Regions from separate parts of the Flavobacterium panici genome, predicted to be linked through region 1. Evidence: riboswitches for the same ligand, from Rfam matches in the RefSeq annotation. Region 1 holds a riboswitch; the other holds the start of a gene.
The links. Region 1 has a riboswitch for S-adenosylmethionine ahead of NLJ00_RS19890 (TlpA disulfide reductase family protein). Riboswitches for the same ligand answer to the same signal wherever they lie in the genome.

Region 1 (16,289 bases):
AGCGAAAATAATGTCAAAAAATACTCCCGCAAATACCCATTCTTTTAATCGTAATAATTTATTCGGAATTAATAATGTGATGACGCCTGAAACTTTCATTACACCAAGGATGTAAATAAAATGAGCCGGATAACCTAATAGTTGTGTAATTTCCCAAACCAATTTGTTGGTTGTAAGTTCAAAAAATCCGCTGGCACCAAACCATAAAGAAGTTAAAATAATTCCTGTCCAATAAATAATTTTTGTTGTTTTTGCATTCATGATTTTAAATTTTAAGTTGTTAAACAGGACAAATTTGCGGCAACGGCAATCGATTTCATATTCATATTTTGGTGAAACGGACAAATTCAAATCCGAAATAGACAATCAATAAGTTCATTTGATTTTATAACTTTACAAAAGATTTTCAAACCCAATAGTCACCATTTAAAATGGAAGCCAAAACACTTTTAAAAGAACATATCGCCAAAACAGTTTCGCTGACAGAGGAAGAGTTTGATTATTTCTTTTCGCATTTCAAATCCTTATCTTTTAAAAAAGGGCAAACGATTATCAGCGCAGGCGATAAAGTCGATTGTGAGTATTTTGTGATTTCGGGTTGTCTGAAAGCTTTTTATATAAATGATGAAATCAAAATGTACATTCTGCAGTTTGCGATGCCAACCTGGTGGACATCTGATTATAATGCACTTTACAACCAAACTCCCGCCGCTATAAATGTTGATTGCATTACAGATGCCGAAGTGCTTTGCCTTTCTAACACCGACCGTGAAAAACTCTGTGCCGAATTTCATCAGGTGGAACATTTCTTCCGTTGGAGAACGAACAAAGGATACATCGCTTCTCAAAAAAGACTTTTATCTTTTATGAATAATAATGTCAAAATTCGTTACGAAGAACTTTTGGCTTTATATCCTCAATTATACAATTTAGTTCCAAAGCATTTAATTGCGGCTTATTTAGGAGTTTCGAGAGAAACCCTTAGCCGACTTTATAATTCTTAGTTTTTGTAGCCCACGGATTTTACGGGTTATTTTTTTGTTTTGCGTAGATTTTGTTTCTCGCAGATTTTTTATCGCTATAAAAATATTGCCTGTGGTTTCAACCACAGGGATCTTGATTATGGCAATACTTTGCGTTCCAGCGGTTGAAACCGCTGGCTATATTTTAAATTCGATATCAATATAAAAACCTTTGTCTCTTTGTCCCTTTGCACCTTTGAACCTCCAAAATAAGAATGTGATCTACATCACGTAACCGATTTCCATAGTCGCCGTTCCTTTGTACTGTACTTTTAAATACAACAAAAAATGGAAACAATAAATTTTGAAATCGTAAGCTCAAACAGCAGCGTAGAATGGACTGGTAGAAAGGTTACTGGTGCACATAATGGTACAATTGGTATCAAAAATGGTAATTTCATCTTTAATGATGGAAAAATAAAAGGAGGAAATGTTGTTATCGACACCACTTCTATTAAAATTCTGGATGTAACAGATCCGGCAACGAACACTCAATTTGCAGGACACCTTGCATCTGATGATTTTTTCTCAATCGAAAAATTCCCAACAGCGACATTAGATATTTTAAACGTAAAAGAAATATCAAGCACAACGTATCATCTTGAAGGAAACCTGACTATAAAAGATATTACACATCTTGTTGGGTTTGAAGCACAAGTAAACAATGACAACAATACCCTTTCACTTGGAGGTAAATTAATAATCGATCGTACCAAATACGATATCAAATTCCGTTCAGGAAATTTCTTCAAAGATTTGGGAGACACATTAATTTACAACGACTTTGAGCTAGATTTTAATATCACTGCCGAAGCTGTTTTTACAGGACAATCTAAAAACTAATTATCATGCCTTACGTAAAAATCGAATTGACCCGCGAAGGAGTAACACGCGGGCAAAAACAAGAATTAATCAGCGGCATTACCAACCTGATTACAGAAGTATTAAATAAAGATCCGCATTTAACTCACGTTGTGATTCAGGAAATTGAATTAGACGATTGGGGTTACGCAGGAGAACAAGTATCAGTATTAAGAGAAAAAGGCATTACAGCCGATAAAAAATAACATCATGAAAAAACAAACAATAATCGTTACCGGAGCAGCTTCTGGTATTGGAAAAGGAATCGCCAAATATTTTTTAGACAGAGGCGATAATGTGGTTATAAACTCCGTTACAGCATCTTCATTAGAAAAAACTTTCGATGAATTTGGTGCAGGCGAAAATCTGGCGATGTTTGCCGGAGATGTAAGCGATAAAAAAACAGGAGAACAATTGGTTAAAATTGCTTTAGAAAAATTTGGTTCTGTAGATGTATTGGTTAACAATGCAGGAATCTTTGCCAGCAAACCATTTTTAGAAGTGGATGAAGCATATTTAGATACATTTTTGAAAACCAATCTAAAAGGAACTTATTTCACTACACAATCTGTGCTTCCGCAAATGCTGAAACAACAAGGCGGGGTTGTAATCAATATCGGAACTCCTCTTGTAAATCATGGTTTAGGCGGATGGCCTGCTTCGGCTCCAATTGCAAGTAAAGGAGCAATTCATGCCTTAACGATTCAGTTAGCGGCAGAATTCGGGAAACAAAACATTCGTTTCAATACCGTTGCGCCGGGTGTAATTCGTACGCCAATGCACGGAGATAACGCAGATCAAAGTGCTGGTTTGCATTTATTAAACAGAGTAGGTGAGATCGACGATGTTTCTGAAATGGTCTACACAGTTGCTAAAAGCAATTTTATTACCGGATCAATCATAAATGTTGATGGCGGAAAAGGTGCAGGACACAATTTAAATTAAGGTGAAAACTATATTATTAACTGCTTTTATGCTCTGGAGTTTTCAGGGCATAAAAGCTCAAAATACTAGTAAAATGGAAAATCAAATAGAAATTCAGGCTATTACCGATGCAATAGAAAACTTTTATTTTAAAGGCATTTATGAAGGTGATGAATTATTGCTTGGCAGTATTTTTCAACCCGGGACATTACTTTTCGGAGATATAAAAGGACAGCCATATTTCAAAACCGTTGATTTGTATTTAGACGGCGTTAAAAACAGACAAAGTCCAAAGGATTCAGGCAAACCTTTTAAAGGTGAAATTCTGCATATAAGTGTTGTAAATTCTATCTCTGTAGCGGAATTAAATGTTAAAATGTACGACTTTAATTATAGGGATTTTTTATCTTTCCATAAGATTAATGGCAAATGGCTTATCGTCAATAAAATGTTGACTGATACCAATAAATAACTAAAATTTTGAAGCTATGTGGTACAATACAAAAGCTAAGGAACTGTTAGGAATTGACTATCCAATTTTGCAAGGCCCTTTTGGGGGTAATTTATCAACGGTAGAATTAACAGCGACGGTTTCAAATCTTGGCGGATTAGGCGGTTACGGCGCATACACTTTAAGTCCACAGGAAATTTACGAAGTTGATAAACAAATAAAAGCAGCCACAGATAAGCCATATAACATTAATCTTTGGGTTTCCGATCATGACATTCCGGATGGTGGTTTAACCGATGAGCAATTTGAAAAAACAAAAGCACTTTTTAAACCCTATTATGACGAAGTTGGAATTCCGTTACCGGAAAAACCAGCGCCGTTTCAATCGAGATTCGAAAACCAATTGCAAGTTATTTTAGATGTTAAACCGAAGGTTTTCAGTTTTATGTTTGGTGTTCCTTCAGATGATGTTTTAGAACAATTGCGAAAATTAGGAATTGTTACTGTTGGTGTAGCTACAACTCTTGATGAAGCTATTTTTCTGGAAAGTAAAGGAGTTGATATGATTATTGCTTCGGGTTTTGAAGCGGGCGGACACCGACCTTCTTTTTTAACCAACGCCGAGGCATCTGTAACCGGAACTTTTGTTTTACTGCAATTAATTCGAGAAAAAATAAAAACGCCAATCATTGCAGCGGGAGGAATTGCCGACGGAAAAGGAGTTGCCGCAGCCTTAACATTAGGCGCAAGCGCAGCCCAAATAGGAACCGCTTTTTTAGCTGTAGATGAATCGAATGCATTGCCAATTCACAGAGAAATGTTATTTTCTGATGCGGCAAAATATACAACGCTTTCACGCGCATACACGGGAAGATTAGGTCGAGGCATTACAAGCCGAATTGCAAAAGATATAATTGGAAAAGAATCGAATATTCTGCCTTTTCCATTACAGACTACTTTTATTTCTCCATTGAGAAAAGCTGCACTCGACCAGCAAAAATGGGATATGATATTATTTTGGGGAGGACAAATTTCGCCAATCTTAAAACATACCAAAGCAAAAGAATTGATGCATTCTTTGATTGAAGAAACTACGGCGTATTTTGATGGATTAAAGTCATAGTTCCTCGGAATGACAAGCGGTACGGTAATTTCTGTTTCAATACAAACTCATTTCAAAAAACGGAATGAGTTTTTTTATGATTTTTCTACAGTAAAAAACAGAATTAGTCAATTTTATTCTATCAAACGTATGAATTTCCATTATAAAACAAGGAATTATTAAAAATTATACCCTGATTTAATTGTTTGAAAATCAATTATTTGTATTTTGTATAAAATGTTTTTCAATTAAAATTCAAAAAAAATAAATTTAAATACTACTAATTCGGTAGAATTAATATATATTTGTATCACAGAAAAATTCTGAATGATACTTATCCAGAAAGACTGAGGGAGTAGGCCCTATGAAGTCTTAGCAACCTGTTACCAAATAAGGTGCTAAATCCTTCCCGTCTTGCGGGACAGATAAGAAAGATTGTCGCAAATCTGAATAAGATCATCATTGTTGAAATTATTTATTTTTTAAAATGAAAACCAAACTACATTTTTTACACGACAGTGACGAACTTTTGAATTCAATCTTCGAAGAATATAGTCTTGCTGGTTTCCGAATGCGAAAGCATTAAATTCTCTCTCATTTCTTTTTAAAAATCATTTGCTAAAAGCCTTTATAAATTGGCTTAAAGGAATTCTTTTGTCCCAATATTAAAACGATAATAAAAATCATATCATCACCTTAAAATCAAAATAAAATGAAAAAAATACTATTATGTTTTGCCTTATTTCTTGGAGTTGCACAAACTCAGGCACAAGAAAATAATTTACAATTAAAAGGAACTGTTGTCGATACAGTAGCTCAATATGTGTATTTGCAAAAATTCCACAATAAAATGTTTACCACAATTGATTCGGTAAAAGTAAAAGACGGAAGTTTTAGTTTCAAGACTAAAGTTAAAACACCAGAATTATACGGTTTAAGCGTAAACACACAAGATTCTCCATTGTATATTTTCCTTGAAAAAACGCCTATTACAGTAAAATTAAGCCCAAAGAAATATTATACAAGCTCTGTAGTTGAAGGTTCTGAATCTCAGAATTTATTCGATGCCTATAAAAAATCAAAAGATGTAGAAATCAGTAAATTCATTACAGAAAATCCTAAATCTATTGTTTCGGCTTATGTTTTATACAGAAACTGGTCGTATAGATTAACGCCAGAACAAATTACTCAAAACATTGCTTTGCTTGATAAAAGCCTGCAAAGTACCACTTACGTGAAAGAACTAAAAGAACTGGTTACTGTTTTAGACGGATTAGCTGTTGGTAAAAAAGCCCCAGATTTTACTGCTAATGATCCGCAAGGTAAACCAGTTCGTCTTTCAGAAAACTTAAATGGATATACTTTAGTTGATTTTTGGGCGTCATGGTGCGGGCCTTGCCGTAGAGAAAATCCAAATATCGTGGCGGCTTACAAAGAATATCACGACAAAGGATTTAACATCGTAGGTGTTTCTTTAGATAAAAAGAAAGAAAACTGGATTAAAGGAATTCAGGATGATAATTTGACATGGACTCATGTTTCTGATTTACTTTTTTGGAACAGTGCCATTGCTAAATTATATGGTGTAAGAGCGATTCCCGGAAATTATTTAGTGGATTCAAAAGGAATAATCGTTGCGAAAAACCTTCACGGAGAAGAATTACAGACTACACTTAAATCACTTTTAGGACAGGCAAATTAATTTTTTTAAACACATAGAAACATAGATTATATTCTAAATAAGAGATTTAAAAAAATCTAGATTTTCACACATAGTCCCGATAGCTATCGGGATTAGTTAAAACAAGTGAAACGCCTTTTACCACAAAGAAAAACTATGTTCCTATGTGTTTTAAAAAAACAATCAATAATAAATTTAGTTAATTAAAATGATAAAGGAAATGAATGCTATTGAGACAACAGAACCAATCGAGTTGGAGTGTTACTTCTCTAAATTTAGAGAAAATACAATAGGAGTAGATCACCGCTTTAAATCCGTTTACGGAAAGCAGAACCTGCTTTATGCAGATTGGGTTGCCAGCGGAAGATTATACGCTCCAATTGAGGATATTATGCTCCATAAAATTGGTCCAATGATTGCCAATACGCATTCACTTTCTAGTCAGACAGGAAAGACTTCAACGCACGCTTATCAATATGCGAGAGATATAATTAAGAAATCAGTAAACGCAAATGCTTCTGATGTTTTGGTGACTACAGGAACCGGAATGACGGCAGCTTTATCAAAATTACACCGCATTATGCGCTTGCGAAAAGAGTATGAAAATGATAAACCAGTTGTTTTTATAACGCATATGGAACATCATTCGAATCAGGTTTCGTGGTATGAAACCAACGCCGATGTTGTGATTTTACCTCCAGATGAAAATAATTTAGTCGACCCCAAAATTCTTTCGGAAGAAATTAAAAAATATGCTCACAGAAGCTTAAAAATAGGTTCTTTTACGGCTTGTTCCAACGTTACAGGAATTATAACGCCTTATCACGAATTGGCCAAAATCATGCATCAAAACGGCGGACTTTGTTTTGTTGATTTTGCAGCTTCGGCACCGTATGTCAAAATCGATATGCACCCAAAAGATCCGGAACAACAATTAGATGCTATTTTCTTTTCTCCGCATAAATTCTTAGGCGGACCAGGAACTTGCGGCGTTTTGGTTTTTAATGAAAAATTATACAAATCTGAATTTCCGGATAATCCGGGCGGCGGAAATGTAAAATGGACCAATCCTTTAGGAAGGTATTGTTATAGCGAGGTCATAGAAGTTAGAGAAGATGGCGGGACACCAGGCTTTCTACAAGTAATAAGAGCTGCTTTAGCTTTAGAATTAAAAGAAAAAATGGGGGTTTCAAACATCAAAAACAGAGAAAAAGAACTACTTGTTCTTTGTTTTTCAAGACTCCAAAAAATAAAAGGTTTGTCAATTTTAGGAGATTTAAAAACAGAAAGAATCGGCTGTGTTTCTTTTATAATCGAAGATATTCACTATAATTTAATTGTAAGGCTTTTAAATGACCGTTTCGGAATTCAGGTTCGCGGAGGCTGGTCATGTGCAAGTACTTATGCGCATTATTTATTCAATATAAACGAAAAGAAATCAGCACAAATTACAAACGAACTTTTAGAGAAAAATCAAACTAATAAACCCGGCTGGGTACGTTTGTCGCTGCATCCGATTATGACAAATGATGAGCTTAATTTTATTTGCGATGCGATTGAACAAGTATCTTTACATTATAAAAAATGGAAGAAAGATTACGAATATAATTCAGTAACAAATGAATTTGAAAATCCTGAAATTAAAGAAACTATAGCTGAAGAAGTAAATGAATGGTTTAAGCTGGATTAAATTTTTAAACACATAGAAACATAGATTTTTTTAGTTTTTATAAAAGTTGATAAAAAGAAACTAGTTTCTAACACATAGTTATGTTGTTTAAACAAAGGAAATTTAAAAAGCATGTTTATCATTCCGAGGAACGAGGAATCGCATGCGTAAGTCGCCAAAGATTGGCGACATACTTTATAGAGTTTCTAGTGCGATTCCTCGTTCCTCGGAATGACAAACATTGATTAACTATGTTTGTTTAAAACAAGTGAAACGCCTTTTACCACAAAGAAAAACTATGTTTCTATGTGTTTAAAAAATTAAACAGCTATACTTTTGTATAATAAAGCAATAAAAATGAAAGCAATTGTATTACAGGAAAACCAGGAATTTCAATTAGAAAATGTAGAAATTCCGCAGCCCGAAGAACATCAGATTCAAGTAAACATTAAAGCTTCAGGTTTTAATCCGATTGATTATCAAATGACGGAAGACGGATCTGAAAGAAAGCTTTTGCACTCTCCAATTCTGGGTCGAGAGTTTTCAGGGATCGTATCTGCAATTGGTAAAAGCGTAACTGATTTTAAAATTGGCGATGCTGTTTTCTGCGGATCAGGAAGTATGGGTTCTAACGGAACTTACGCAGAATATATTTGCGTTCCCGAAGCAATTGCAGTGCATAAACCTGCGAATATTTCTTTTGAAGAAGCTGCTGCAATTCCATCAGCAGGATTAACATCTTTGCAAGCCTTTAAACGTATAAATGCCAGCTTTTCTGATTCCATATTAATTACAGGCGCTGCGGGCGGAGTTGGGAATATGTTTGTGAAACTGCTTCTGGCAAATGGCTTTCAAAATTTTGTAGTTACAGCCGGAAATGAAAGTAGTATTAACGCATTAATTGACCTTGGTGTAAAACCAAAACAAATCATCAATTATAAAAAAGAAGAAATATACGAAGCTGCTCTTTCCTTAAACGGAAATAAAAAATTTGATATTGCAGTTGATTTGGTTGGAAACAACGTGGCAGAAATTGCTGCAAAACTTTTAAAAACCAATGGAACTTATGTTGATGTAACCAATTTTTCTACTCCGGAATCGCGAGGAATTCTTTTTAGTAAAGGGGCCTCAATTTTAAACATCTCCAATTATGCCTACGGACTTGAAAAACGTTACGATTATTATAAAAACGGATTGAATGAGCTAAGGTTACTTTTGGATCGAGAAAAAATTACGCCACCTGCTATTTTAGTAGTCGGAGAATTAGAAACGCCCATAGAATACTTCGTGAGAATAAAACGGAAGGAAAAAAGTTAATCATGAAAATTTAGATTTTTTTTCACGCAGATTCTGCTGATGTTTAACCGCAAAGTTTTTTGCCTCCCGCAGATTCTACAGATTTGGCAGATTGATTAATTTTTTTTGCAATAAATTCAGAAAAATAATCTGCTCAAATCTGCCAAATCTGCGTGAAAAAATCTTTTTAGTCCTTTTAATCTGTGGCAAGACTGGCGGTAATCTGTACGGAGTTTCTAGTGCGATTCCTCGTTCCTCGGAATGACAAATTGGTCGTTAACACCAAGCAGAGAAGCTTTAAATCAAAGCAATCGTTATAGTAATCTACTATTTTGATAGGTTAATAAAAGTTTTAATGGTTTTTATACTAAAATTAAAATTATCTGTTTAAATTTGCAGCAACAATGAGAAATAATAGCCAGAAAATGAATAATTATTATAGCTGCAGCATGATGTGCTGGGATGCTTTATGATTGTTTGGCTTATATATAAATGATATTATTTATTTCAAAAAGCCTTTCAAATAATTATGAAAGGCTTTTTTGTTTTTAAACCTGAATTGAACAAATGATTGAATTAAAAAACGTTACCAAAACTTTTCATCAAAAGGACAGAATCGTTTCTGCTTTAGATGATGTCTCGCTAAAGGTGCCGCCCGGGAAAATTTTTGGTGTTATTGGAACTTCCGGAGCTGGAAAAAGTACACTAATTCGTTGTGTAAACCTTTTAGAAAGACCAACTTCTGGAGAAATTATTGTAGATGGAAAAGCTTTGATGCAATTATCAAATGCTGAATTGGCTACAGAAAGAAGACAAATAGGGATGATTTTTCAGCACTTTAACCTGCTTTCTTCGAGAACTGTTTTTGATAATGTTGCTTTCCCGCTTGAATTGGTGGGAACTCCAAAAGCAGCAATTAAAACCCGTGTTTTAGAATTATTGCAATTAGTTGGTTTAGCTGAAAAAGCAAATGATTATCCGGCAAGCCTTTCCGGCGGACAGAAACAAAGAGTTGCGATTGCGAGAACTTTGGCAAATAATCCAAAAGTTTTATTGTGTGACGAAGCTACAAGTGCATTAGATCCGGCAACCACACGTTCAATCCTGAATTTATTGAAAGACATTAACCGTCGTTTAAATATTACCGTTTTATTGATTACGCACCAAATGGAAGTTGTAAAATCTATTTGTGATGAAGTTGCGGTAATCAGCCACGGAAAATTAATTGAGCAGGGAAGTGTAGGCGAAATTTTTGCTGATCCAAAACATGAATTAACAAAAGAGTTTATTGCTTCTTCACTTCATTTGGAAATTCCAGACGTTTATCAGGAGAAATTACAAAAGGCAGATAACGGAAGCTTAAATCCGTTATTAAAGCTTGAAATGACCGGAAAATCGGTAAATGAACCTGTAATTTCAGAAGTTTCAAGATTATTTGATACCAACTTCAAAATTGTAAGCGCCCAAATGGATCAGGCCGGAGATGTAAACTTTGGTGTTATGCTGATCGAATTATCAGGGAAACGTGAGAACTACGACGCTGCCATTCAATATTTTATTTCAAAACACATTAAAACAGAAATCATAGGTTATGTCTGATTCTATTATCGCTTTATTATTAAATGGAACCTGGGAAACTATTGTTATGACTTTTGTGTCTGGCTTTTTTGGTTTCCTAATCGGACTTCCAACGGGAGTTTTACTTTTCCTTACCAGAAAAAATCAAATACTGGATCGGCCGGTTTTAAACAGAACTTTATCGGTTATTGTAAACGTTTTTCGTTCCATTCCGTTCATTATTTTAATCGTTTGGATGATTCCGTTTACACGTGCTATTGTTGGAACTTCTATTGGAGTAAGTGCTGCTTTAGTTCCGTTAAGTATTGGCGCGGCACCGTTTATCGCCCGTTTGGTTGAAAACAGTTTATTAGGTCTGCCATCGGGATTAATTGAAGCTGCAAGAGCTTTAGGAGCAACGCCTTTACAGATTGTATATAAAGTATTACTTCCAGAAGCTTTACCATCATTAATAAACGCAGCATCGATTACTTTAATCACTCTTGTAGGTTATTCTGCTATGGGTGGAGCAGTTGGAGCAGGCGGTTTAGGACAAGTTGGTTATCAATACGGATATATTGGTTATGATGCCATAACGATGAATTCGGTTTTGGCATTATTGGTGATTTTGGTTTTCCTTATTCAGTTTATTGGAGACAGATTATCAAAACATTTTGACCACAGATAAGTATCAATTAAAATTAGGAATTAAAATTAAAAATAGAATTGTCATGAAAATAAATTTCTTGAAAACAGCCGGAATTTTAGCTTTATCATTGGTTTTAGCTAATTGCGGAAAAAGTAAAAACAACGATCCGCATTTTATAAAAGTTGGTGTAGCTTCCGGGCCAGAATTAAAAGTTGCAGAAGCGGCTAAAAAAGTTGCAAAAGAAAAATTCGGACTTGAGGTTGAATTGGTTTCTTTCAACGATTATGTAATTCCAAACGAAGCTTTAAGTCAGGGTGATATTGATGCAAATGCTTTTCAGCATAAACCTTATTTAGATGAGCAGTCTAAACAGCGTGGTTATAAATTGGCCATTATCGGAAATACATTTGTTTATCCGATTGCGGCTTATTCTAAAAAAATAAAAAACCTTTCTGAATTGAAAAATGAAAGCACAATTATTATCCCAAATGATCCAACAAACGGCGGACGTTCGTTATTGCTTTTACAGAAAAACAGTTTATTAAAATTGAAAGATGGCGTTGGTTTATTACCTAAAGTAACAGATATAGTAAGTAATCCTAAAAACTTAAAAATATTAGAGTTAGAAGCGCCTCAATTGCCTCGTGCTTTAGACGACGCTAATGTTTCGATTGCAATTATCAACAACACTTTTGCTTCTGCAGCAGGATTGGTCCCGTCTCGTGATGCCTTGTTTGTTGAAGATAAAGATTCTCCTTATGTAAATCTGGTGGTAAGTCGTGAAGACAATAAAAACGAAGAGAAAGTAAAACAGTTTTTACAGGCTTTTCAATCTCCGGAGGTTGAAGCTGCAGCGGAACGTGAGTTTAAAGGCGGCGCTGTGAAAGGATGGTAATAATAATTGTTAGTTGTGAGTTGTTAATTGAACTTTGACAACTAATTATTTGATATAAAAAAGGCAGATGAAATTGTTTCATCTGCCTTTTTTATTTTATTGTGTTTTTGTTTGTGGCTTCAAATCTTTCTTTTGAAGCTTATATAAGCCCCAATTGTCTCGCTTTATTAATAAGCTCCGTATCGCCGCCTTTTTCTAATAATAAATGGCTTTTAATATTTGCTTTTCGCTTTTCAATTGAACTCATTGAAAGCGGAATATGATTTGGAATATTAACGGTTTTAACGCCTTGAGATAAAAGAATTAAAATCTGGCTGTCGTATTCATCCCAATTTAAATTTCGGTGCGTTAATTTCTTCTGAGATTTGATAATCTCGTCGCTGTAAATTATTTCCCCTTTTAGAATTTTTTGGCAGATAGCCGGAAAAGATTCAAAATTAACTTCACTTTTTGATATAAACCCGTCGGGAGCAATAGTTTTTATAATTCTGTTTACGATAAAGGCTTCGGTATGCATTGTCAGTAATAGAATTTTGCAGGAAGGAAGCACTTTTCTAATCGTTATTGCCAGATCAATACCATTAGCAATATTGAATTCTTCATAAGGCGGAAGATTAACATCCAGAATAGCAAAATCCAGTCTGGTGTTTTGTTTTTCAAGCAGCATTATCTTTTTATAGGCAGTCTCGCAATTGTATTCTTTTAGGAAGATGGGTTCAACTGTATCAAAGCAATCGTCAGACAGAAGGTTGACATAACTGTCTACCGTCATAGGATGATCATCAACAATTAAAATATTAAGTGACATTATCGTAAAATTTAAACAAAATTAAACAATCTTACGGATTTTCCGTAAAATATGCAACTTTTTTGGATGTTTTTTTGCAAAAACATAAAAATAACACACCATGAAAAGTAAAGTAATTCGTATTCTTTTTGCATCAATTTTAATGATGAATTTATCTTGTACAACTGATGATCTTGACAACCAAGATTTTAATTCATCCGAAAAAAAAAAGCTTAATAACCAAATCAGCAAAGATGAAACTGTTAACTCCAAAACAATTGACTCTTTAAAAATCAGTTATAATTTACAAGTGAGCGCTCCAGATGGAGATCCGCTAAATCCAAAAATTAAATAAAACATGTTCGACTCTATTCGCTGAAGACTATAATACTGATATTGAAGTATTATAGTCTTCTTTATTTATAATATATTTGAATTTAATTTATAAAGTATCATTTTGAGATTGAAGTCGAAAATATATATTCCAATACTTCTATTAGTAATAGTAATTTTATTAGTGTTTTATCATAGGAGAGATGAATTAAAAATTAGAAATCAAAATCAAAATACTTTTGATGCAGAATACTTTAATAAAATTTCAGGAACTGCAAAAGAGAAATATTTAGATTCGCTTGTCAATAATTTAAAGCATCTAAAAAATGACTCAGTTGTTAGAAATTTATATTTAAAAGCAGGAGAGGAATATTATTATTTAAATAATATAAAAAAATCACATTCCTCAAGCGTAACAGCTTTGAAATTATCAAGAGAAGAAAACGATAGTTCCAGAATTGCAAAATCCCTTTATTTTATAGGCGACTGCTATGAAAGTTCCCAAAAAGACAGTGCCTACTATTATTATCTGCAGGCTCAAAAAATTTATTTAAAAATTCACGACTACGACAAGTTAGGGCAAATGTATTTTAATAAAGCCTATGTTCTTTTTTATGATGGAAATTATGTAGAATGTGAGGTAGAATTAACCAAAGGTCTTGAATACTTAAAAGATTCAGATAATATAAAATTGCTTTATTCCTGTAATACCTTAATGGGGAATTGCTTAGAAAAGCTGTTTATGTACGATCAGGCTTTAAAATATCATCAACTGGCGTTGAGAAATTTAAAAGCAATGAAAAAAAATAATACAGATAGTGATGAAGTCAATAATTTCAATATTTCATCTGTAATTAATATTTGTAATTTATATGATTTAAAAGGCGATTATTCTAAATCAATTAAAGAATTAAAGCCTTTGCTGACTAAACATTTAAGAAAGAACTGGCCTCGGTTTTATGCTATTGTTTTGTCTAACCTGGCTTATTCTAAAATGAAAAATAAAGAATATAAAAATGTTGAATCAATGTTTTTAGAGTCTTTAAAAATTGTTGACAGCTTGGGATATACTTCTGATGTCATGTATAAAAAAATTCATTTGGGAGAATTTTACCTGACACAAAATGATTCTTTAAAATCCTTAAAAACTTTGCAGGAAGCTTATACCGTTTCTATCAAATTAAAAAATACCAACGAAACTTTAAACACATTAAAACTGCTAACCCGAATAGACAGCAGAAAGAGATTGTTTTATGCCAATCAATATATTGCTATAAGTGACAGCATTAACAGTATTCAAAGCAGAACCAAGAATAAATATGCCAGAATTGAATATGAAACTGTAAAGGTTGAAGATGAAAATAAGATTTTGACTAAAAAGAACTTTTATATTTTAATTTTTTCTTTTGCCTTGTTTTTAGTTTTGTCGGCAATTTCGGTAGCTATTTATTTAAAGTATAAAAACAAAGAATTAAGATTTGTAAAACAGCAGCAAAGTGACAGCGATGAAATCTACCAGCTTTTGAGCGAACAGCAAAATATAATTAACGCCGCAAAAGAAGAAGAAAAGAATAAAATTGCAAGAGAACTTCACGACGGTGTAATGAATAAGGTGTATGGTGTAAGAATGAATTTAGGATTTTTTAATTCTAAATCAGACGAAAAAACGATAGAAAAAAGAAAGCAGTATATATTTGAATTGCAGAATATCGAAAATGAAATCAGAACCATTTCGCATGATTTAAATCAGGACTCTTTTTTAGAAAGCAATGATTTCAATACGCTTTTATCCAATTTAATCAAAAGCCAAAATGAGATTAGTAAAACGCAGTTTAATTATTTTGTAGATGAGAGATTTGAGTGGGAGCAGGTGCAGAATATTTATAAAATAAACTTTTACCGCATTATTCAGGAAGCACTTTTAAATATTCAAAAATATGCCCAGGCTTCAAAAGTCGATGTTAAAATAGATTTAATTGATAAAGATGTTTTGCAGTTATCCATTATAGATGACGGTGTTGGCTTTGATATCAATACAGTAAAAAGAGGAATTGGCTTATCTAATATAAAAGAGAGAACCAACTCTTTAAAAGGAAACTTCGAAGTAAAATCTAAACCGGGCGAAGGAACCGAAATCATAGTAACTTTTACTATTTAACTGAAAAATAGAGAGATATAAAAATAAATCTTATTTTGTTGCTCTTCAGACTTTTAGGTGTGATTTTTTGATTTATTGCAAACTAATTTTGCTTTGTTAATTTGATAAAAACAAATTAATGAAATTTTAGACTTTGCATTAAATTAAAAATATTTGTCATGAAAATATACAGCTTAATCTTTTTATTTTTTACAATTAGTTTTTTTGGAAATCCTGTAGAAATTAAAAATGATAATCCGCCGTTGAGTCCGGAAATGGAAAGACTTAATACTGAGCTTTTGGATGTGAAAGCGATGATTAAAAAAAATGCGGCTTACAATACAAAAATTGCCTTTTTTATTGATATGAGAATTAAATCGGGTAGAAACAGATTCTTTGTTTACGATTTAGAAAAAGATGAAATTGTAGACCAGGGTCTTGTAGCAAACGGTTTTGGTTCCGAAACGACAACCAGAGGGGAATTAAAATTTAGTAATGAACCCAATTCAAAATGTACATCTCTAGGAAAATATATTGTTGGTAAATCCTATAGAGGAATGTTTGGAAAATCTTATAAATTATCTGGTTTAGACGAAACAAACAGCAACGCGGCAAAAAGAGCTATTGTGCTGCATTCCTATTCAGCAGTTCCTAATGAAGAACAAGACTATTATATAGCAAACAGTCATGGCTGTCCAATGGTAAGCGAAGCCTTTTTTAAAAAATTAGAAAAGATAATAGACAGCTCTAAACCTAATATTATTTTACATATTTATTATTAATTAAAACATATTTAAATGGTTGAAAATTAGTCCGAATACGATTATATATTGAAAAGAGACAGCTTAAGACAGCTGTCTCTTTTTTGTTTATTATCATCTAAATTTTAACAGAATTTCATGTTGTTTTTATTTGATTATTTGTT
Region 2 (16,289 bases), 2.9 Mb from region 1:
TGAATTATAGTCCAAAAGCAGCTTTTACTTGGTCAACAAAATCAAGTTTCTCCCATGTAAACAATTCAACAGTAACCGTTTTTTCGTTTCCGCCTGGAGCAGAGAAAGTTTTAGTAACCGTTTCTGGTTTACGTCCCATGTGTCCGTAAGCAGCAGTTTCACTATAAATTGGATTTCTTAATTTCAAACGCTGTTCGATAAAGTAAGGACGCATATCAAAAATAGCTTCTACTTTTTTAGCGATTTCACCGTTAGTTAAGTTTACTTTAGAAGTTCCGTAAGTTTCAATGAAAATTCCCATTGGTTCAGCAACTCCAATAGCGTAAGAAACCTGAACTAAGATTTCGTCAGCAACACCTGCAGCAACTAAGTTTTTAGCGATATGACGAGTTGCATAAGCAGCACTTCTGTCTACTTTACTTGGATCTTTTCCAGAGAATGCACCACCACCGTGAGCACCTTTTCCACCGTAAGTATCAACAATGATTTTTCTTCCTGTTAAACCAGTATCTCCGTGAGGTCCTCCAATAACGAATTTTCCTGTTGGGTTAATATGGTAGTTGATTTTATCGTTGAATAAATGCGCGTGAGTTGGGTTTTTAGCGATAATTCTAGGAATAAGAATTTCGATAATATCTTTTTTGATTTTAGCAAGCATTACAGCTTCTTCATCAAAATCATCATGCTGCGTTGAAATAACAATCGCATCAATACGAGTTGGTTTGTTATCGTCGCTGTATTCTAAAGTTACCTGAGATTTAGCATCTGGACGTAAATACGTGATTTCTTTATTTTCACGTCTTAAAATCGCTAACTCTTGTAATAATTTATGAGATAAATCAAGAGCTAGAGGCATATAGTTTTCAGTTTCATTTGTAGCGTACCCAAACATCATTCCCTGATCACCTGCACCTTGCTCTTCTGGCTTAGCTCTGTCAACACCTTGGTTAATGTCTGCAGACTGCTCGTGAATTGCTGAAAGAATTCCACAAGAATTTGCTTCAAACATATATTCACTTTTAGTATATCCAATTTTACGGATTACCTCACGTGCAATTTGTTGTACATCAAGATAAGTATTCGATTTTACTTCACCTGCTAAAATAACCTGACCTGTAGTAACTAATGTTTCGCAAGCTACTTTTGAGTCAGCATCAAATGCCAGAAAGTTATCAATTAAAGCATCCGAAATTTGATCTGCAACTTTGTCTGGATGCCCTTCACTAACAGATTCTGACGTAAATAAATAAGCCATAATAATTTATTAAATTAACATTAAGCGAGGAAAAGTAATTGCTGAAAGTGCTAAAGGAGAATTCCTGCTTTAGCATTTTTTACTACCAAAATCTTAGTTTCGGCATCCATAACGAATCATTTCATTATGAAGAGGTTGCAATCAGTTCAAATTTTTCCTCTGTATTCGCGTGCAAAGGTATAAAACCATTTTGATTTGCAAATTAAAGTTCAACTTTTTTTATTTTTTATAGCAGAAATTTAACAGTAATATACTAATTTGATAGGGTAATAGAAAATATTTTTGTTTTTGTTTGGTCAGTTAAAAAATAGTTTGCACATTTGCCTCGTTAAAATAACAGAACAAAATGAAATTTACAATTTGCAATATGATGTCTTGTAAGATGCCGGAATCCTCCGCAGAGACTCTATTGTAGTTTATTTTCAACAACATATATAGAACCTCTGCCAGCCGCAGAGGTTTTTTTTTGTTCGAAAATTAAACTTGTAAGAATTTTTTTTAAGCCAAAAACAAATTAATCAGCAAAAAGAAATGAAAAAAAATGTACTAATCGTTTTAGGTCTTTTGACATTTTCAGGCCTGTATGCTCAGGATAATAAAACTGAGCAGGATACTTTAAAGAATAACGAACTGTCAGAAGTTACCGTAATTGGAACTCGTAATAAAAATAGAGTAAAAACAGATGTGCCGGTTCCGGTTGATGTTTTTAATATTTCTGAAATAACAAAAGGAGCGCCGCAAACCAGCGTAACCCAGATTTTAAATTATGTTGCACCATCCTTTACCAGTAACGCAACATCAACTGCCGATGCAACAGACCACGTTGATCCGGCACAATTAAGAGGTTTAGGCCCAGATCAGGTTTTAATTTTAGTAAACGGAAAACGAAGACACACCAGTGCCTTAGTAAACATAAATGGATCACCGGGAAGAGGATCTGTAGGGACAGATTTAAATGCGATTCCATCTTTTGCCATTGAAAGAATCGAAGTTTTAAGAGATGGAGCCGCGGCACAATACGGTTCTGATGCTATTGCCGGAGTAATCAATATTGTATTGAAAAAGAACGCTAAATATCTTTCGGGAGGCATTCAATACGGAACTAATTTATCATCTGGATCTAACAATTTTAAAGGCGGAGCCGACGGACAAACGGTACAAGTCGATTTAAATTACGGAACATCATTAGGAAAACCGGGAAGTTTTTTAAATGTTACCGGAACAGCCGTAACAAGACAAGCAACAAGCCGCGCAGGAATTAGAAATAACGGAATTTTTAATGCCTATAATGCTGTAGAAAACAGAGCGGCTCAAAATGGAGTTCAGATCAATTCGCTTTTCAGTAATATCAATACGACTCCAAATTCGGCACAAATTATAAGTTCGATACAACAATACGCACCGCAGGTAAGTTATTTTACGCCGGCACAGCAAACTGCAATTTCATCTGCAACAACAATTACGCAATTACAGACCGCACTTAATTTTGATGTTACCAATAATGAGTTAGCCTACAGAGGACAAGAAAGAGCAGACTATAATATGAGTGTTGGTCAGTCAGAACTGGCTTCGGGACAAGCCTATTATAATGCAAAATATCCTTTAACAGAAACAACTTCATTGTATTCATTTGGTGGAGTATCGTATAGAGATGGAAAATCTTATGCTTTTAACAGACTCCCAAATGGTTCAGGAACTTTCACGCAAGTCTATGAAAATGGATTTTTACCGGAAATCGAATCTGGAATTTTAGATGCTTCTGCAGCGCTTGGAGTAAATACTCAATTATTTGGTTTTGATACAGATTTGAGTTCAAACCTGGGGACAAACTCTTTTAAATATGATGTAAACAATACGATTAATGCAACTTTGGGCGTAAATTCTCCTTCAAGTTTTGATGCCGGAAAAGTTTCCTTTTTACAAAGCACAACGAATTTAGATTTCAGCAGAAAATTTGATTTCCTTGCAGGTTTAAACGTTGCATTTGGTGGAGAATTCAGATATGAAAATTACCAAATCAAACAAGGAGAAGAAGCTTCATACGGATTATATGATGTAAACGGAGCTTTAGTTTCGGGAGTTTTACCAACTACTTCACCTTTAATTGTTACAGATTTCTTTGGAAACAAACGTGGAGCGGGAGCGCAGGGATTTTCAGGATTTCAGCCTTCAGATGCTAAAGAAAGAGACAGACGAAGCGGTGCAGCTTATATTGATTTAGAATTAAATGCAACCGAAAACTGGCTTTTAAACGGAGCGGCGCGTTATGAAAACTATTCAGATTTTGGAAGTACGGTTACTTTTAAACTAGCTTCTCTTTTAAAACTAAATGATAATATCAACTGGAGAATTTCTGGACAAACAGGTTTTAGAGCGCCATCCTTACAACAAAAATACTTTGAAGCAAGCTCAACTCAGTTCATTAACGGATCTCCATATCAGGTTGGATATTTTACAAACGATTCTCAGGCGGCAAAAAGTATTGGTGTAGAAAATTTAAAACCAGAGAAATCAAAAAGCATCAGCACAGGATTTACTTTTAAAATTCCGGAAGCTAATATTACAATCGCAACCGATGCTTATTTTACAAGAATCAACGACAGAATTGTCTTGTCAGGACAATATGCAAGACCTACAGATGCGCAGATAAATGCCGCAACATCACAAACACAAAAAGATGCCTTGACATTGTTTCAACAAGCTTTTGATTTGAAAGGTGTAGAAAGAGCTTCGTTCTGGACAAACGGAATCGACTCTGAAACAAAAGGAATTGATGTCGTAATTTCTCAAAAATACGACGTAATTCAGGATTTTGTGATCAGAAATGATTTTGCTTTAAGTTATAACGAAACAAAAAGAGTAGGAGATTTACATATTCCGCAATCTATTGTGAATGCAGGTGGAGATCCTTATATATATTCATTTTTTCCTGAGTCAAGCCGAGTGTATTTAGAAGAAGCAATTCCGAAATTGAAAGCGAACTTAACAACCACTTTTAGCATCAAAAAACTGGATATTTATTTAAGAAACAGTTATTTCGGAAAAGTAACAGATCCTGGAGCAACAGATGTTAATTTAGATGGATTTGCTTCTGTATACGAGCATCCTGAATACAGCGCAAAACTGGTTACCGATTTATCTTTTGGATATCAAATCAACGAACATTTTAGAGCAACTGTTGGTTTTAATAATATAGGAGACGTTTATCCGGACAGAAATAATCCGTCAACTCCGGCTTTCACAAATACAACTCCAACTTTATCTCCGGCGCCAAGTACAGACTTGACAAATGCAAATCAGTTTGCGTATTCAAGAGCCGTATCACAATTTGGATTAAACGGAAGATTTGGATTTGCGCGTTTGAGCTTTAAATTCTAAGCAAAAAGAATAGGCCACAGATTTTACGGATTAAACGGATTAGCACTGATTTTTTTTAATCAATGTAATCTTTGACAAAATTGGATTAATATAAGATAGACCACAGATTTTAAGGATTAAACGAATTAGCACTGATTTTTAAAATCAATGTAATCTTTTTAATCTGTGGCTAACCTTTTCAATCCATGTAAATGGTTTTTATATTACATAGGGTTGGTATTAAAAAAGAAAACCCGTGCCAATTCGTTTAATCTGTAAAATCTGTGGTCAATTTTTAAAAAGAAAGCCAGCATTTTAGGGACTTACAAAAATTTAACGTTAAATATCAAAATTTTATTTGGCAGTTAAATAAATAAATATTACATTTACTCTATCGAATTAGTCGAGTTTAAAAAAGAATTAAATTTTAAATTAAAATGAAAACAATAGCAAGAAATAATATGATGTGTTGTAGTATGATGCAAATGTGCATCCAACCTTGCTGTTGCCAAAAGTAAAAAGATAAAATCTTTGTTATAGTTAAACTATAAGCCCTTTTGGTCGCCATCCGAAAGGGCTTTTTTCATTTCCACACTTAAAATTTTAAAATCATGAAAACACTAAATTCAATCGCCATAGAGTATTTATTGAGAAACGATTCTCAAACAAACAATAATAGATCAGAAGAGATCACAAAAGAAGTTGTCAGAATAAAATCGGAGCAAGATAGAAAAAGCCAAAAATCATTACTGTTTCAAATGTATGATCTTGAAATAGAAGGAGAACTTCCTTTTGCGTAAATCAATTGACAATTTCAATTTCAAAAATCAATTTCAAAGTCAAATACCACTTTATATAGTATTAACAATATTTAAAAAACTAAGAAATCATGAGTACACAAAAATTTGCAACAAACGCATTACATGCAGGACATGATGTAACTAAAAATTCTGGAACAAGAGCAGTGCCAATTTACCAAACATCATCATACGTATTTAATAACGCAGATCATGCAGCTAATTTATTTGGTCTTGCCGAAGCCGGTTTTATCTACACCAGATTAAATAATCCAACAAATGATGTTTTAGAACAACGATTAGCAGCTCTCGAAGGCGGAATTGGAGCTGTAGTTACAGCATCTGGAGCATCGGCAATTTCAACAACTTTTTTGACTTTGCTAAGAACCGGCGATCATATCGTAGCGTCAAATAGTTTATACGGCGGAACGTATAACTTATTAAGTGTAACATTACCGCGATTAGGAATTACAACCACTTTTGTAGATCCTTCAAAGCCTGAAAACTTCACAAAAGCAGCAAAAGAAAATACCAGAGCATTCTTTGTAGAATCACTGGGGAATCCAAAACTGGATGTATTAGATTTAAAAGGAATTTCGGCGGAAGCCAAAGCATTCAAAGTGCCATTTATAGTAGATAATACAGTTGCGACACCTTATTTATTAAACCCAATTAAATATGGTGCCGATATTGTAATTCACTCCTTAACAAAATATATTGCCGGAAACGGAACTTCATTAGGCGGCGCGATCATCGATGCCGGAACTTTTGACTGGTCTAACGGAAAATTCCCTGAATTTACAGAACCTTCTGCAGGATATCACGGATTAGTATATCACGAAGCTTTAGGAAATGCCGCCTTTATTGCAAAAGCAAGAATTGAAGGTTTACGTGATTTTGGAGCAGCTTTAAGTCCATTTAATGCTTTCCAGATTATTCAGGGACTAGAAACCTTACCAATCCGAATTAAAAAACACAGCGAAAATGCTTTGGTTCTGGCCGAATGGTTAGAAAAACAAGATGAGGTGGTTTGGGTAAATTACCCAGGTTTAAAATCAAGCAAATATTATGATTTAGCAAAACAATATCTTCCTGAAGGACAAAGCGGCGTGATCACTTTTGGACTAAAAGGAGGTTTTGATGCTGCTAAAAAAGTGGTAGACGAAACAAAATTGTTCTCACTTCTGGCTAATATTGGTGATACAAAATCGTTGATTATCCACCCGGCGAGTACTACGCATCAGCAATTGTCAGAAGAAGAGCAATTGGCGACAGGAGTTTCAAAAGATTTAGTCCGACTTTCAGTTGGAATAGAAGATGTAGAGGATTTAATTGCCGACTTACAATTGGTTTTTGAAAGCGTAACTCAGTCACAGTACAGTATTAATAAAAATTAGGTTTTTTTGTTTTTTGTTTGAAAAATTGCCTTTAGCAGCGTGAGTTCTGCTAGAGGTGATTTTTTATGAAAAAAGAAATCAAGATAAAAGTTTCACCATATAATAAGGTATATAAGTTCATTGTAGAGACGCACCAATTTATTGGAACGTCTAAAATTATAAACGTTGATAATTAAATGAACTTATATTACTTATATGGTTTACTAATTACAGATATGTTTTAAAAAATTAAAATTATGTCAAAGCTTAAAATAAATATTATCCTTTTCGGAATAGGAAATATAGGAAGTACATTAATCAATCAGATTATAGAAAGTCAGGAGTTTTTTCTGCAAAGTAAAAACGTCGATTTTCACTTTCCAATAATTACCAATTCTACCGTTGCCTTTTTCGAGAAAGAAGGTGTGGGATATGCGTGGGAAACCAATTTTAGAGAATTGGCTGTTCCTTTTAGAGTGCAGGATATTGTCGAATTTGCAAAAGAAAACGAGTTCGAAAATCTAATCGCTGTTGATGCAACCGCAAGTGATGAACTTATTGGTCATTATAATACGTTGATCGAAAACGGATTTAATATTGTTGCTGTCAATAAAAAAGCAAATACACTGCCCATTGATCTTTATAAACAATTGAGAGAAAATCTTAAAAAATATGACAAAGAGTTTTTGTATGAAACCTCAGTCGATACCGGTTTTCCTGTTTTGCAGACTTTAAGGGATTTGTATTTCTCAGGAGAAAAAATCACCAAAATTAGAGGCGTATTTTCAGATAATCTGAGTTATGTCTTTAATCGTTTTTCTGCCGAAGAAAACACATTTTCATCTATTTTAAAAGACGCAAGCCTTCTCGGATTAATGCGCTCTACTTTTAAAGAGGATTTATCCGGAAATGACACCGCAAGAAAACTGTTGATTTTAACCCGTGAAATAGGCAAAGAATTCGAATTTTCAGATATTAAAATCAATCCTCTTATTGGAGAAGAACATTTAGAGAAAAACGGAATCCTTAATAAAGATGCCATTGACCGATCGTTTAAGATTGCCAAAATAACCCAGAAAGACAATCATGTTTTAAGATATATAGGAGAATTTGATGTCGAGAAAAATACATTAGAAGTAAAATTAGTTTCAGAACCTATTACATCGGCCATTGGACAATTAAAAGGTTCCGACTCTATTTTTGAAATTTATACCCAATCTTATGCCAGTACACCCATTGTACTACAAAGTGCGTCGCCATGCAAACAGGCCATTTCAAGAGGTTTAATTACAGATATTTTAAAAGTAGCTGAAAAGATTAAAAATAAGGAAGCAGTCTGGCTATAAGTGGTTGTAATATTAGTAGTTCTTTGACAGATTGAAACTAAAAAGTAAAGTTATTTTTTGTAAGATTATACTTCGTTTGGTTCAAATTGTAATTTTGTAGGATGTTTTTTAACGATAAAAAGCTGTTTTTTAACGTTTTTTAAGAAAAAATAGGGTTTTATAACTTGGAATATTGAAAAAATATTCGCACATTTGTAAGACAAGTAAGAACTGTTAAAAACAGCTGATTAATTGTTAAAATAAATATAGCTTTTGAGATCTTAATCACATCTAAAAAAAGCTTTTTAAAGAAAAGTAAATGCAAGATTTTTTAAAAATAACTGTCAAATCGCAAATGAATAAGTCCCTACAGATGAACATGATGTTTAATGTCGCACGTATTTGTGTACACGTCTGTTGATACTAAAAGTATATATAAGTTCTATAAAAACTTAAACCCTTTTGGTATTAAAATCCAAAAGGGTTTTTTTATTCCGTTTGGCAAGCATAACAAAGAATTAAAGGAAATATAAAGATTAAAAAATAACTAACTTAAACTTAATAATATGAGCGCAATAACTTACTTAAGAAAAAAACTTACAGGGTACAGAAGTGCAAAAGCTGAAAGAAACAATCCGCCGCCTGTAAACGAATTAATCCATCCAAGTTTCGGTGTAACTGAAACAGATAAAAAAGCGGAGAAAAAAGCACCAAATTCATTATTGTTTTTGATGTACTCAAAAGAAAATGAAACCCTTTTCATCTAACTTGAAAAGCAGCCATAAAATAGGTTAAAACCTGCATGACTTTACTGGGCATAATGTTCGGTAATTTTGTGCGTACAAAAGTTTCTGATTGAATTATGTTTAAGAAATTGAGTAATCAGTTTCATTAAAATTTGTTAGTTTAAGAAATTAGTAGTTAATTTGCACCGTTAAGTTCAAAAACGTATTGAAATGTTATAAAGAAAGGAGGAGGGATTAGACCCGATGAATCCTTAGCAACCCTTCGTTAATTCGAAGAAGGTGCTGCATTCTACCACGTCCAAACGTGGAAAGATAACAACAAGAATTTTTCTAGTTTCAACTCTAGACTTTCTTTCTAATATTTCCACATACAAATCAATAATAAATAGATTTGAAATTGGAAAATATACCAAGTCCCATTATAATTCAAGATTTCATCACCGAAAGTGGTGCGCTGTATCCGTCGTTACCGTTAAGTTTTACACTTTCCGGGAAACCGCTGTATACTGCCCCAATTGTTTTGGTAAATCACGCCTTAACCGGAAACGCTCACGTTACCGGAGAAAACGGCTGGTGGAATGATTTAATAGGCGAAGCAAAAACTATCGATACCAATCAATATACAGTTTTGGCATTTAATGTTCCCGGAAACGGAAACGATTCGTTTATAATCGAAAATTATCAGGATTTTACAACCAGAGATATCGCTAAGCTTTTGATCAAAGGATTAAAAGCTTTAAGTATTGAACAGGTATTTGCCATCATCGGCGGTTCTGTTGGCGGTGGAATTGCCTGGGAGATCCTGGCTTTGGAACCCAACATTACTGAACATTTAATCCCAATTGCAACCGACTGGAAATCGACCGACTGGATGATTGCTAATTGTTTTCTGCAAGAACAAATTCTGAACAATTCTTCAAAACCAATTGAAGATGCCAGAATTCACGCCATGTTGTGTTATCGATCTCCGGAATCATTCAAAGAAAAATTCCAACGCACCATCAATCAGGATCTTTTGATTTTTAATATTGAAAGCTGGCTGGCACATCACGGAAAAAAACTACAGCAGCGCTATCAATTAGCATCATACAAATTGATGAATCAGCTGCTTAAAACTATAGATATTACCCGAAATAGTGAGGATTTCGAAACGTTAATATCCAAATCAAACGCTGCGATTCATATCGTGGCTATTAATTCAGATTTGTTTTTTACACCAAAAGAAAATCTGGAAACCTACAATGAATTAAAGAAATTTAAAAACAATGTTTTTTACAGCGAAATTGATTCCGTTCACGGACATGACGCTTTTTTAATCGAGTACAAACAATTAGATCATTTACTTGCCGATATTTTTAAGGCAGAAACAATAGCAAAATAAAATGAAAATATTAAAATTTGGTGGTAAATCATTATCAAACGGAGAAGGGCTTAACAAAGTAGTTTCAATCATTTCTGATAAAGTAAATCAAGGCGAAAAAATTGCCGTGGTTGTTTCTGCACGCGGAAATGCGACAGATGAATTAGAAGATATTTTAAGAATTGCTGCCAAAAACGGAAACTACAAACCGCTTTTAGAAAGCTTTAAAGCATACCAGACTTCAGATTATCCGAAAGTTGATTTATCTGAAGAATTTAATATTTTAGATAAATTATTCGAAGGAGTAAGCTTAATTGGCGATTATAGCAACAAAATCAAAGATCAGATTTTGTCTAAAGGCGAATTGCTTTCGGCTAAATTATTGACTTCAATTTTAGTAGAAAAAGGAATTCCTGCCAATTTCGTTGACACAAGAGAATTATTAAAAACCGATTCTAAATTTGGTGACGCTCAGCCTTTGGAACAACTTTCAAAGAAAAACGTTATCAACTATTTCAAACTTCATAACGGTGAAACAGTAAATATCGTTACAGGTTTCATTGGTTCAAACAACAACAACGACACGACAACTTTAGGAAGAAACGGAAGTAACTATACCGCTTCGTTAATCGCAAATTATCTGGATGCCGAAGAACTTCAAAACTTTACACACGTTGACGGAATTTACACAGCAAACCCGGATTTAGTTGCTGATGCTAAAAAAATCGAATATTTATCGTTTAATGAAGCAAACGAATTAGCGAATTTTGGAGCAACAATTCTGCACGCCAAAACGATAATTCCTTTATTAGAAAAAAATATTCCGCTTCGTATTTTAAACACATTCAATCACGAAAACCACGGAACATTAATCACTTCAAATTCTCAAAAAGAAGGAATTAAAACACTTTCTGTTTTAGAAAACGTTTCTCTTGTAAATCTTGAAGGACGCGGATTACTTGGAAAATCTGGCGTTGATGCCCGTATTTTTAAAGTAATGGGTGATCACAACATCAGTGTAAGTATCATTTCGCAAGGTTCTTCAGAAAGAGGAATCGGATTAGTTGTGGCAAAAGAAAAAGCAACATTGGCAATGGTGGAATTAGAAAAAGAGTTTGAAAACGACTTTTATTCTAAAGATGTAAACCAAATTACGGTTACGGATAATGTTTCGGTAATTTCGATTATTGGACAGGATTTAAGTACGTTCCACAAACCATACACTGCATTAATCAAAAATAAAATAGTTCCAATTTTGTTCAACAACACTGTTACGGGGAAAAACGTGAGTTTGGTTGTGAAGAAAGAAGAACTAAACAAAGCCTTAAATGTTATTCACGGAGAGATTTTTGGAGTTTCTAAAAAAATCAACATCGCGATTTTCGGTCACGGATTGGTGGGAGGAACGTTGATCAATCAAATTTTAGAATCGGCTTCTTCAATTGAAAAACGTAAAGATATTAAGCTGAATGTTTTCGCAATTGCGAATTCTAAAAAGCTTCTTTTAAATAAAAGTGGCGTAACTTCAAGCTGGAAAAATGACATTGAAACTAAAGGCGAACCGTATACAATCAAAGATATTATCGCTTATGCAAATGAGTATCATTTAGAGAACTTAATTGCGATTGATAATACGGCAAGTGCATCATTTGTAGAAAATTATGTTCCGCTTGTAGAAAGCAGTTTCGACTTGATTTCTTCAAATAAAGTGGCCAATACTTTGACGTATGGTTTTTATAAAGAACTGAGAAAAGCTTTGGCAGAAAACCAAAAGAATTATTTGTATGAAACCAATGTTGGCGCAGGTTTACCTTTAATTGATACGATTAAATTATTACATCTTTCTGGTGAAAATATCACAAAAATTAAAGGAGTTTTCTCAGGGACGTTGAGTTATTTATTCAATAATTTCTCTGCAAAAGATGTTCCGTTCAGCGAAATTCTGAAAGAAGCGATTGATAACGGATATACAGAACCAGACCCGCGTGAGGATTTATGCGGAAATGATGTGGGAAGAAAATTATTGATTTTGGCGAGAGAATTAGATTTACAAAATGAGTTTGAAGAAATCTCCATTCAAAACCTGATTCCGGAACATTTACGTGAAGGAAATGTTGCTGATTTCTTGACGAAATTAAAAGAATTCGATCCAATTTACGAGAAAATAAAAGCCGATCAAAAACCAAATCATGTATTAAGATACATTGGTGAATTGTCTGGTGATTTACAAAATGATAAAGGAAATCTAGAAGTAAAATTAGTTTCTGTTCCTTCAGACACTGCTCTTGGTGGTTTAAAAGGTTCTGATTCTTTCTTCGAAATTTACACAGAATCTTACGGAGATCGTCCAATTGTTATTCAGGGAGCTGGTGCAGGCTCTGCGGTAACGGCAAGAGGAGTTTTTGGAGATATTTTGAGATTATCTGATAAAGGGTAATTGATTTTAGAATTTAGATTGCAGATTTTAGAGTTTAGATTTAAGATTTGTTCTAATTGAGTTTAGTTTGTCATTTCGAGGAACGAGAAATCGCACACGAAACTCCACAACAAAATGCCCTCAATCTTTGTCGACAATCTGGTGCGATTTCTCGTTCCTCGAAATGACAAGATTGCGGAAAATTGAATTAAAAAAAAAGAAAAATAACATGAAAGTAACTTTGAACAGAGTAAATGACGCTTTTCATTTTAAACTTAAAAATGAACGCGGACATATAGTTGACGTTGACAGCAGAGCCGAATTCGGCGGAAGCGATTTAGGCGCAAGTCCGATGGAGTTGGTATTAATGGGCGTTGCAGGATGTAGTGCAATAGATATGATTTCGATTTTGAAAAAGCAGCGCCAGGAAATCACTTCTTTTAACGCTGAGGTTGATGGAACACGCGTACAGATTGATGAAGCTAAACCTTTTAAAGAAATCGATGTGGTTTTTTATTTAGAAGGCGATATCAATCCAGAAAAAGCACAGCGTGCCGCACAGCTTTCTTTTGAGAAATACTGCTCAGTTGCTAAAACTGTAGAACCAACAGCAACAATCAATTACAAAGTTGTTTTAAACAACATTCAATTAGAAAATTAGTCAATTTAAGAATTAGATAATTCTTTGGGCTAAGTATTAAATAATGAAAGACTATTTCGCGAAACTCTGTGATCACTTTGTGAAACTCTGCGAAATAAATCTTTTAAACACACAACATAATGAACGAACAAGAATTTGGTTTTGAAACTAAAGCCATACGTACACATTTAGAAAAAACACAATTTCAGGAACATTCAACTCCTTTGTATTTATCATCAAGTTTTATATTTGAAGATGCAGAGGATATGAGAGCTTCTTTTACAGAAGAAAAAGTCCGAAATATTTACTCTCGTTTCAGCAACCCAAATACAACAGAATTTGTAGACAAAGTTTGTGCAATGGAAGGTGCCGAAGCTGGTTATGCTTTTGCAACCGGAATGGCTGCAATATACTCTACTTTTGCTGCATTGTTAGACTCTGGAGATCATATTGTTTCTGCAGGAAGCGTTTTTGGATCAACTCATGCATTGTTCATGACGTATTTTCCAAAATGGAAAATTGAAACTTCTTATTTTGATATCAATAAACCGGAAACTATTGAAAGTTTCATCAAACCAAATACTAAAATTCTATACGCTGAAACACCAACAAATCCTGGTGTAGATGTAATTGATTTAGAATTGTTAGGTCAAATTGCGAAAAAGCATAATTTGATTTTAATAATTGACAACTGTTTTGCAACGCCATATATTCAACAGCCTATTAAATATGGTGCGCATTTGGTAGTTCATTCGGCAACAAAATTAATAGACGGACAAGGTCGTGTTTTAGGAGGAGTTGTAGTTGGAGAAGCGGAGTTAATTCGTAAAATATATTTGTTTTCAAGAAATACTGGGCCGGCAATGTCGCCATTTAATGCATGGGTTTTGTCAAAAAGTTTAGAGACTTTGGCAGTTCGTGTAGACAAGCATTGTGAAAATGCTTTAAAAGTGGCTGAATTTTTAGAAAGTCATCCAAATGTAAATAGTGTGAAATATCCGTTCTTGAAATCACATCCAAAATATGAAATTGCCAAAAAACAAATGCTTTTAGGCGGTAACATTATTGCGATTGAAATTAAAGGCGGTCTTGAAGCAGGTAGAAAATTTTTGGACAAAATTAAATTATGTTCTCTTTCGGCAAATATTGGTGACGTAAAAACGATTGTAACACATCCTGCCTCAACAACACACAGCAAATTATCTGAAGAAGATCAATTAGCTGTTGGAATCACACAAGGTTTGGTTCGTGTTTCTGTAGGTTTAGAAACAGTAGCAGATGTAATTGCTGATTTAAAGCAAGCGCTGGATTAAATAATTTTAGATTTCTGATTTTAGATATTAGATTTTCTAAACCGTATAATGACGATTTTTGACTGTAAATTTATTACTGTTAAAAATCGTCATTCTTTTTTGATGGTTATTTGGGTAAAAAATATATTTTTGTTTTCGTTATAATTTAAATCTATAATAATCAATTTAATAAACGACCAAACCATGAGTAACTCTACTTACATTCTTGATGAAAAATTATTGGCATCCGGCGGAAGCCGATTTGTAAACTATATTTTAGATATAGTTGTAATCCTTGCTTTAATTTTTATTATTTCTTTAATGATTGCTTTTTTAGGAAATTTTTTGGGCTGGAATGATCTTTTGTACTGGCTTGGTAATTTGAGTGATTTTGAAGGACAGTTAGTTTTTATTGTTATTTCTGTTTTTTATTATTCATTGTCAGAAGGTCTTTTTGGAAGATCACTTGGGAAATTTGTTACGGGAACTGTTGTGGTAGATGAAAATGGCGAAAAACCTTCTTTCGGAACGATTTTTAAGAGATCATTATGCCGACTAATTCCTTTTGAAGTTTTTTCTTTTTTAGGAAGCAGAGGCTGGCATGATTCAATTACTGATACTTATGTTGTCAATAAAAAAGATTTGGAGAAAGAAGTAAAACTATTCCACGAATTCAATTTAATAGGGAACACCGAACTAAATTGATAGAATAAGTAGAATATAAATCTCAATCTGTTATTTTTCTCATTTAAAAAGCCTATTTTTGTTGCAGAATAATATGAAGCTTGTAAATTTTAAAAATAATCTAAAATTTACAGTCTGAAATCTAAAATTTAAAGATGCTTTCAAAGAAAACAAAATACGGAATTAAAGCTTTAACCTATTTAGCCAGACGAGAAAATAACGAACCTGTACAAATAGCTGAAATTGCAAAAAGTGAACATATTTCGATAAAATTTCTGGAAAGTATTTTATTATTATTGAGGAATTCAGGATTTCTTGGAGCTAAAAAAGGTAAAGGCGGCGGATATTATTTAATAAAAGATCCAAAAGATATCAGTATGGCCAAAGTATACCGAATTCTTGAAGGGCCAATTGCATTGCTTCCGTGTGCAAGTCATAATTTCTACGAAAAATGTGATGACTGTGATGATGAATCTACCTGCGCAGCACGACGTTTAATGACAGAAGTAAGAGATAATACACTTAAAATATTAGAAAGCAATTCTCTGGCAGATATCGCTTTTTAAGTTTAAACCATATAAGTTATATAAGTTCATTTTAGTAGAGACGCACAGCAGTGCGTCTACATTTAAACGATGATAAATTAAATGAACTTATATAACTTATATGGTTTTAAAAAAAATATTTTAAAAAATCAATTTATATCCTGCCAGGAAAAGCATTACAGCGATAGCATTTCTAAGGAATAAATCCGGTACTTTTCCGCTTAAACTACTTCCTATGTAAATTCCGGGAAGAGATCCCAATAATAATTGTCCTAATAGCGCTAAATCTAAATTCCCCATAGAAGCGTGGCCAATTCCTGCAACTAAAGTCAACGGAACAGCATGGGCAATTTCAGTTCCTACCAAACGAGGAGTTGGCAAAAGCGGATAAAGGAAAAACAAAGTTACAGTTCCTAAAGCGCCGGCTCCAATTGAAGTTAAGGTTACAGTAGCTCCCAGTAAAACTCCAATTCCTACAGTAAGCATATTTTGAGTA

Region 2: another riboswitch for S-adenosylmethionine. It lies ahead of NLJ00_RS07900 (alpha/beta fold hydrolase); the one in region 1 lies ahead of NLJ00_RS19890 (TlpA disulfide reductase family protein).

The regions. Positions count from the first base shown of each region.
Region 1 is NZ_CP100437.1:4,696,287-4,712,575, reverse strand. It holds gene NLJ00_RS19925 (DoxX family protein) at 1-261, opposite strand, end outside; gene NLJ00_RS19920 (Crp/Fnr family transcriptional regulator) at 432-1,004, shown strand; gene NLJ00_RS19915 (YceI family protein) at 1,311-1,865, shown strand; gene NLJ00_RS19910 (tautomerase family protein) at 1,871-2,089, shown strand; gene NLJ00_RS19905 (SDR family NAD(P)-dependent oxidoreductase) at 2,094-2,828, shown strand; gene NLJ00_RS19900 (nuclear transport factor 2 family protein) at 2,902-3,279, shown strand; gene NLJ00_RS19895 (NAD(P)H-dependent flavin oxidoreductase) at 3,296-4,381, shown strand; SAM riboswitch class I at 4,692-4,792, shown strand; gene NLJ00_RS19890 (TlpA disulfide reductase family protein) at 5,073-6,062, shown strand; gene NLJ00_RS19885 (aminotransferase class V-fold PLP-dependent enzyme) at 6,262-7,731, shown strand; gene NLJ00_RS19880 (NADP-dependent oxidoreductase) at 8,068-9,027, shown strand; gene metN (methionine ABC transporter ATP-binding protein MetN) at 9,574-10,605, shown strand; gene NLJ00_RS19870 (methionine ABC transporter permease MetI) at 10,598-11,251, shown strand; gene metQ (methionine ABC transporter substrate-binding lipoprotein MetQ) at 11,295-12,107, shown strand; gene NLJ00_RS19860 (response regulator) at 12,247-12,915, opposite strand; gene NLJ00_RS19855 (hypothetical protein) at 13,016-13,249, shown strand; gene NLJ00_RS19850 (tetratricopeptide repeat-containing sensor histidine kinase) at 13,358-15,385, shown strand; gene NLJ00_RS19845 (murein L,D-transpeptidase catalytic domain-containing protein) at 15,544-16,146, shown strand.
Region 2 is NZ_CP100437.1:1,776,691-1,792,979, forward strand. It holds gene metK (methionine adenosyltransferase) at 5-1,255, opposite strand; gene NLJ00_RS07875 (TonB-dependent receptor plug domain-containing protein) at 1,787-4,633, shown strand; gene NLJ00_RS07880 (hypothetical protein) at 5,224-5,412, shown strand; gene NLJ00_RS07885 (O-acetylhomoserine aminocarboxypropyltransferase/cysteine synthase family protein) at 5,502-6,806, shown strand; gene NLJ00_RS07890 (homoserine dehydrogenase family protein) at 7,043-8,131, shown strand; gene NLJ00_RS07895 (hypothetical protein) at 8,677-8,877, shown strand; SAM riboswitch class I at 9,067-9,175, shown strand; gene NLJ00_RS07900 (alpha/beta fold hydrolase) at 9,254-10,237, shown strand; gene thrA (bifunctional aspartate kinase/homoserine dehydrogenase I) at 10,239-12,653, shown strand; gene NLJ00_RS07910 (OsmC family protein) at 12,862-13,293, shown strand; gene NLJ00_RS07915 (trans-sulfuration enzyme family protein) at 13,413-14,585, shown strand; gene NLJ00_RS07920 (RDD family protein) at 14,769-15,269, shown strand; gene NLJ00_RS07925 (RrF2 family transcriptional regulator) at 15,404-15,814, shown strand; gene NLJ00_RS07930 (sulfite exporter TauE/SafE family protein) at 15,935-16,289, opposite strand, start outside.